2 linked regions of the Chroococcidiopsis sp. TS-821 genome follow. The protein of the gene in region 1 interacts with the protein of each later gene in a pairwise test. Links are inferred from orthologs where the notes say so. Each region holds a gene or a part of one and is shown on either strand. Other genes may lie near its edges.

Region 1 (3,320 bases):
TTCGGTGTCGTAGTAGCGGCGTATCGCTTGTAAGACTTGTAAAAATCCTGGACGTCCGTAGCGTGGTTCAACCGGGAAATAAGTCCCGCCGTAAAATGGGACGAGATCGTCAGGCGCAATAAAAACGTTCAAAGGCCAGCCGCCTTGACCTACCATCATCTGCAACGCTTGCATATAGATACTATCGAGGTCGGGGCGTTCTTCGCGGTCTACCTTGATCGGGAGAAAGTAAGCATTCATATATTCGGCGATCGCTGGGTCTGAAAATGCTTCTCCTTCCATGACCGTACACCAGTGGCAACTCGAATAGCCAATCGAGAGAAATATCGGTTTATTTTGTGCTTTTGCTGTTGCCAAGGCTTCATCACACCAAGTCCACCAATCAATTGGATTTTCTGCGTGTTTGCGCAAGTAAAGGCTTTGAGCTTGGGCAAGGCGGTTAGACATAGCGAGCTACCATATTTGCTACCTACTGCTTAGTCTAGCGGACAACATTAAAGGAGTTGGTTTTGAGTGATGCGTGATGAGTGGTGAGTTATATAAAAACCACTATTCTTCCTTTGCTCCTCTACTCCTCTGCTTGTCTGCTCTCTTGCGCAGGTATAGGTTGACTGGGGGGAATTCGTTCAATTGAAATGAGCGATTCCATGACGGATCGCACAATAGGTGCTGCGACGGTTGAGCCGTAGGCAATTCCTTTGGGTTCATCAACGATAGCTAAAACAACGTAACGAGGTGCTTCTATAGGCATCATGCCGACAAAACTTGTAATCACGGCACCGCGCCGATAGCCACGTCCGCCGATGTTTGCTTTTTGTGCTGTACCTGTTTTCCCACCAATGCGGTACCCTGGCACTTGTGAGGCTTTGCCGCTACCCTCAAGAACGACGGCTTCTAGCATTTTGACGACAGTCTGCGTTGTTTGTGGCGAAAAAATTGCTCTGGGCTGTGGCAACTTAGGCTGCCATTGCAATTGACCTTGATTATCTATTAACCCGCGTACAACATGAGGCGTGATGAGTTTGCCGCCATTCGCTAAAGCGGCATGAAGTTGCACTAGCTGAATAGGTGTTAGTGAAAATCCTTGACCAAACGAAGCGGTTGCAGGTTCAATCGGGGAAGTAACAAACTTGGCTTGATTTTTCAGTTGACCTCGAGCTTCGAAGGGGAGGTCGATACCGACAGCTTTTCCTAAGCCTAGCTTTTGCAGCCAGCTATAGAACACGTCGGGTTTGAGGCGTTGCATCACTTGTACCATGCCGACATTGCTGGAGTGTTGCAAAATTCCGGTAATTGATAGGGCAACATTACTCTCTTTCTCAGCGTTGCGAATCGACCAACCACCCACTTTAATGACTTCGGGGTCGGGGAAGACATCGTTGGGTTTAATAACTTGCTCTTCGAGTGCGATCGCGATATTTATCGGCTTAAAGGTCGAGCCTGGTTCGTAAAGATCTGCCAGTAACCAGTTTCTAAAAAACTGAGGCTCAAAGTTGAAATACTCATTGGGATTGTAAGAAGGCTCAGAAACCAAACTTAGAATAGAACCATCCTGTGCGTCCATCACAATTACGCCACCGCGCTTGGCGTTGAACTTTTGCATTTGTTCGCGCAAGGCGATGCGCGCAGCGCGTTGCAGTCGGGTATCGATCGTGAGTTGCAGTTTTGTTTCATCGCGGTGGACAAAGCCTTCAGGAACGTAAGCGCTCAATAATTCTCCATGACGAGCTTTGCGCAACCTGACTGGTTCTGCTGAGCGTTCGAGTAACTGTTGTTGACTATACTCTACCCCTGCTTGACCGCGATGGTCTCGATCGACGTAGCCAACAACGTCAGCAGCAACCGTTTCTTGAGGATACAACCGCGAGGACTCTTGAACCAAGTCTAAACCGTTTGCTTTGAGGTTTTTGAGCTTATCTGCAATTTCTTCTGATAAAGCTGACGCGACTCGAATACCTCGATTGCGATTATTGTTGTACCCATTTACGAATGAAGTAACAACGTCGATGGTCGGACGACTGATAATTTCAGCTACTTTCTGAGCAACCTCTTCAGCTTCTGCGACACTCTTAAATAACCTAGGATGTACGTACAGCGTGTACACCTGACGATCAATTGCTAACACATTATTGTTGCGGTCAACGACTTGACGGCGAGGCACAAAAGGACGTACATAGGTCGTCTGTTGCTGTTGCGCTCTTTTTAGTAAAGCTGAAGAATGCACAACTTGGAGATGATACAAGTTCCCCGCTAGCACTAAACCACCAGCCAGCAATACACCCCACACTAAAAGCAACCGAAAATACGGTACTGAAGAACGTTTTAACGGTTGACTCAGTCGTTTCTTAGTTTTTTGCCGAGTTGATTGGCGTGGTGCGTCCATAGTTGTGACTCTACGACGCTTGCGGTCAAAGCTAGAGCCAGGAGGAACTGAAGTAGGCATAGGGCAAGTTTTAAGTTGTTAACTATACTCAAGTCGAAAAGACGAGGGTAAGCAGAATCAATGATACAGAACTTACGCAGTTTGTAAAAAATTGATCGCACTAGCATAGCGCTAGTGCTGCGTTAAATGTTATCCGCATATGTCCGATCGCTAAGGAAGCGAGTTTTCACGTAAGTTCTAAATTGAGACAAACATTCTTGATGTACTGTGCACTCGTCGTTTACCTGTGCTTAATAACCTATAGGAGCTGAAGTATGAGGACTTTTACGAGTCGTCACTGAAGTTGCAGATACAATTGTTTCTGCGGAGCGTGCGGGGCGTTGGGGTGCTGATTTCAAGAAAATCGCCTGCGTGGGATCGGCAGGAAGTAAACCTGTTTCAGGTTGCTCAGCTTGCTGCGCCATTTTATTTTTCAACACTTCAATTGCTGTTGTGAACTGCCGTTCTTGACGTTGTAAATTTTCTCGCTTTTGGTATGATTGATACCATTTTCGCTGTGAATAAATTGTTCCGCTATAGAGTGCGAGTACTGTCGCGAGCAAGAAAAAAAGCACTACAGTAGAACTGCGTTGCAAAATGCTGAGGCGAATTAACCAGTGAGGTTTTCTGGCACTGGGTAAAATCGGCACGCTTTGATGGCGAATTGTCGTTTTTTGGGAGAAGTTTTCTGTAGGTCGCACTCGGCGATGAGAATCGCTTGTATGTGCAGCAGATGTCGATTTCAAAGCGTTTGTTCGCTGATTGTTGGTTACACTCGATTGATAAGCAGCACGCATAAATTTATTACTGAATTGAAAGCTAGTTGGGTATTGAGAGCGCTAGCTACTAAAAGCTGCGAGTCGCTCTCATCGTATCATTTAGATAACTTTCTTTCGTT
Region 2 (3,175 bases), 650 kb from region 1 along the record:
AATGGTCTAAAAGAAACCTACAACTCGTTAGGCGTTCCTATCGGAGCAACAGTACAAGCTATTCAAGCAATGAAAGAAGTCACTGCTAGCTTAGTTGGTCCTGATGCCGGTAAAGAAATGGGTGTTTACTTCGACTACATCTGTTCTGGCTTAAGCTAATGACTCGCGCGCATAAGCGTAGCAGCTAGAGCTTTAAGGTACTTCTCCTTAAATTGAGGTCTGGAAGTTGATCGTGAGTGCTAAGACTGTTTTATCGCTTATTCAAAGCTTTAAAAAGCAGCAATAAGTGCTAAAGGTTTGGTATTGACGCTTGACTTCCAGCCTTTGAGCAATTAACTGAAAATTGTTCGATTATTAAAAAATTGCGTAAATACATGGGAAAATAGGGTAGCAGTGGTAGTTTGTTGCCCTCGAATCGCTTGAAATCAAAAATTTTCCAAATTCAATAATCAAGGAGAAACTCAACCAATGCGGATGTTTAAGGTCACTGCGTGTGTTCCCAGTCAAACTCGGATTAGAACACAGCGGGAATTACAAAACACCTATTTTACCAAGCTCGTTCCTTACGATAACTGGTTTCGCGAACAGCAAAGAATTATGAAAATGGGTGGCAAGATTGTTAAGGTAGAACTAGCAACAGGAAAGCCAGGAGTTAATACAGGCTTGCTGTAATTGCTTTTATATTTTTAGATTTAAGCGAGAGGTCTTGTGGGTCTCTCCTTTTTTATTGGAAGATAATTCATAATTCTTAAAGCCAAGGCGATCGCATAACCACAATAGCCGCTATACTCCTAATGTCATAACCTCAAATTCACTGCCGTGCAGATCCGTCAATTCATTCCTTTCTTTGACAAATCTGTAGCTGGATGGGCTAACGAAGCTCGCCTATTGCGTTGGTTAACGTTCCTGTGGTTGTTCGTCGGGCTAGTCATTTTATTTTCTGCATCGTACCCCGTTGCCGCTGTAGATCAGAACGACGGGCTTTATTTTGTCAAGCGCCAATTGATAGGAGTGGCTATTGGTTTAGTTGTATTTAACGTTCTTGTTCATACATCTCTACGCTTTGTACTTAGTATTACGCCTTGGAGTGTATTGCTTCTTTTAGGATTAATTTTTTTAACGCTGTTTATCGGAGAAGAAATTTTAAACGTTAAGCGCTGGTTGTCAATTGGCGGAATTCTGATTCAACCATCTGAGTTAATCAAGCCTTTCTTGATTTTGCAAAGCGCTCGTCTTTTCGGGCAATGGGATAAAATTAGCTGGCAAGCGCGCTTGTTTTGGTTAGCAGTGTTTGCACTGATTTTAGTCGGAATTCTTCTCCAACCTAACTTAAGTACAACCGCGCTCTGTGGCATGGCATTGTGGCTAATAGCACTCGCAGCCGGTTTACCCTATCTCCCTTTAGTAGGAACAGCTTTATTAGGGATATTAGCGGCAGTTGTCAGTATTAGTAAGAATCCCTATCAACTTAAGCGAATTACGTCTTTTCAAAACCCATGGAGCGATCCAGCAGACACTGGTTACCAGTTGATTCAAAGTTTACTGGCAGTAGGTTCAGGCGGAACGTGGGGAGCAGGATTTGGACTATCGCAACAAAAATTACATTATTTGCCAATTCAAGATACTGATTTTATTTTCGCAGTTTTTGCTGAAGAATTTGGGTTTGTTGGTAGTATCTTGTTGTTGCTTTTGCTAGTTATGTACGCAACAATTGCATTAATTGTGGCGCTCAAAGCTTGGCATCCAGTCCACAGATTAGTTGCAGTTGGTGCAATGATTTTTTTAGTAGGACAATCAATGCTGAATATTGGAGTTGCTACTGGAGTTTTACCTACAACCGGTTTACCACTTCCCTTTATTAGCTATGGTAGTAATTCAGTTATTTCCAGCTTGGCGATCGCTGGATTATTGATCCGTGTTGCTAGAGAAAACGCAGATGCTAATATTGTTGCTTTGCCTGAACGTAACCAGCGCCAAGCGCGCTAAAAGCTTTAGTCAGGCATCACGTAAGTTAAGATTGAAGCAGAATCAGCCTTTTAATGTATCTGCTCCATGCTCGAACTTTGGCAAGCTCGGTTGTACGAATTAGAACAATTTGCGAATACCCTCGTCTCTGACCAGTTAACGCATCTTGGCTGGTTGAGTATTGGTGTGATTTTTATGGCTGGTTTGTTGACTAGCTTGACACCGTGTATGCTTTCGATGCTGCCGATTACAGTCGGCTATATTGGCGGTTATGAAGCCGAAAGCCGCTGGCACGCGATGCAGATGTCTACTTGGTTTGCATTAGGTTTGGCAACTACTTTAGCAACTTTAGGAATCATCGCAGCATTCTTAGGACAAATTTACGGACAAGTAGGCATCGGGCTACCCCTTGTCGTTAGTATTGTGGCGATTTTGATGGGGTTAAACCTACTGGAAGCACTACCCCTACAGTTACCATCATTTGGTGGTTTAGAATGGATTTCGCAAGATTTGCCCCAAGGAATACGCTCCTATCTGATTGGTTTGACGTTCGGTGTTGTTGCTTCGCCTTGTAGTACACCTGTCCTGGCAACGTTACTTGCTTGGGTTGCGACAACGCAAGATCTGATTCTTGGTGCAACTCTACTTCTTGCGTATACCGTCGGCTATGTGGTGCCGTTAATTTTGGCAGGAACTTTTACAGTCGCAATCAAAAAACTGTTAGAGTTGCGCCGCTGGTCAGGCTGGATTACGCCAGTCAGTGGAGCATTACTTGTTGGTTTTGGCGTCTTTTCACTGTTGTCGCGCATTCCGGTAGGAAGTATTTAAATTTAAGTCAATGTCTTCAAATTCTGCCAATTTAAATTTGTGGTCATCACTGCGACGCTTTTTTCGACGTGAGTTTTTACCTGTACTAACAGACTTGCGCTTGGCAATTGTTTTGCTGTTAGCGATCGCGGTTTTTAGTATCGCAGGTACTGTGATTGAGCAAGGACAATCGGTTGCTTTCTACCAAGCCAACTATCCTGAAGATCCTGCATTATTTGGCTTTCTTAGCTGGAAAGTCTTGCTAAGGTTAGGGCTAGATCGCGTTTATCGTACGTGGTGGTTTTTGGCACTGCTGATTTTATTTGGTTCTAGCTTAACGGCTTGTACATTTAGACGCCAATTACCCGCACTGAAGTGGTTTTCGCGAACGTGGAAGTTTTAC

What was found.
Region 2: the proteins of B1A85_RS00145 (region 1) and B1A85_RS03310 interact in binary tests that used the Escherichia coli proteins (3 or more experiments, as listed by UniProt). The link is inferred for Chroococcidiopsis sp. TS-821 from one-to-one orthologs.

Annotation. Positions count from the first base shown.
Region 1 is NZ_MVDI01000001.1:38,567-41,886, reverse strand. What follows is about bases 7-3,000. They hold B1A85_RS00145 (penicillin-binding protein 2), read right to left. Parts: upstream 2,444-3,000; coding sequence 569-2,443; downstream 7-568. Other genes in these bases: B1A85_RS00140 (hypothetical protein), read right to left, coding at 2,674-3,000; B1A85_RS00150 (thioredoxin domain-containing protein), read right to left, coding at 7-447. Outside these bases: more of B1A85_RS00150, read right to left, coding at 1-6; more of B1A85_RS00140, read right to left, coding at 3,001-3,219. UniProt on the Escherichia coli protein: Essential cell division protein that catalyzes cross-linking of the peptidoglycan cell wall at the division septum. Required for localization of FtsN.
Region 2 is NZ_MVDI01000001.1:687,374-690,548, reverse strand. The notes cover bases 54-2,902. They hold B1A85_RS03310 (FtsW/RodA/SpoVE family cell cycle protein), read left to right. Parts: upstream 54-819; coding sequence 820-1,986; downstream 1,987-2,902. Other genes in these bases: B1A85_RS03300 (cytochrome c biogenesis protein), read left to right, coding at 2,804-2,902; B1A85_RS03305 (cytochrome c biogenesis protein CcdA), read left to right, coding at 2,053-2,793; B1A85_RS03315 (phycobilisome linker polypeptide), read left to right, coding at 469-672; apcB (allophycocyanin subunit beta), read left to right, coding at 54-159. Outside these bases: more of apcB, read left to right, coding at 1-53; more of B1A85_RS03300, read left to right, coding at 2,903-3,175.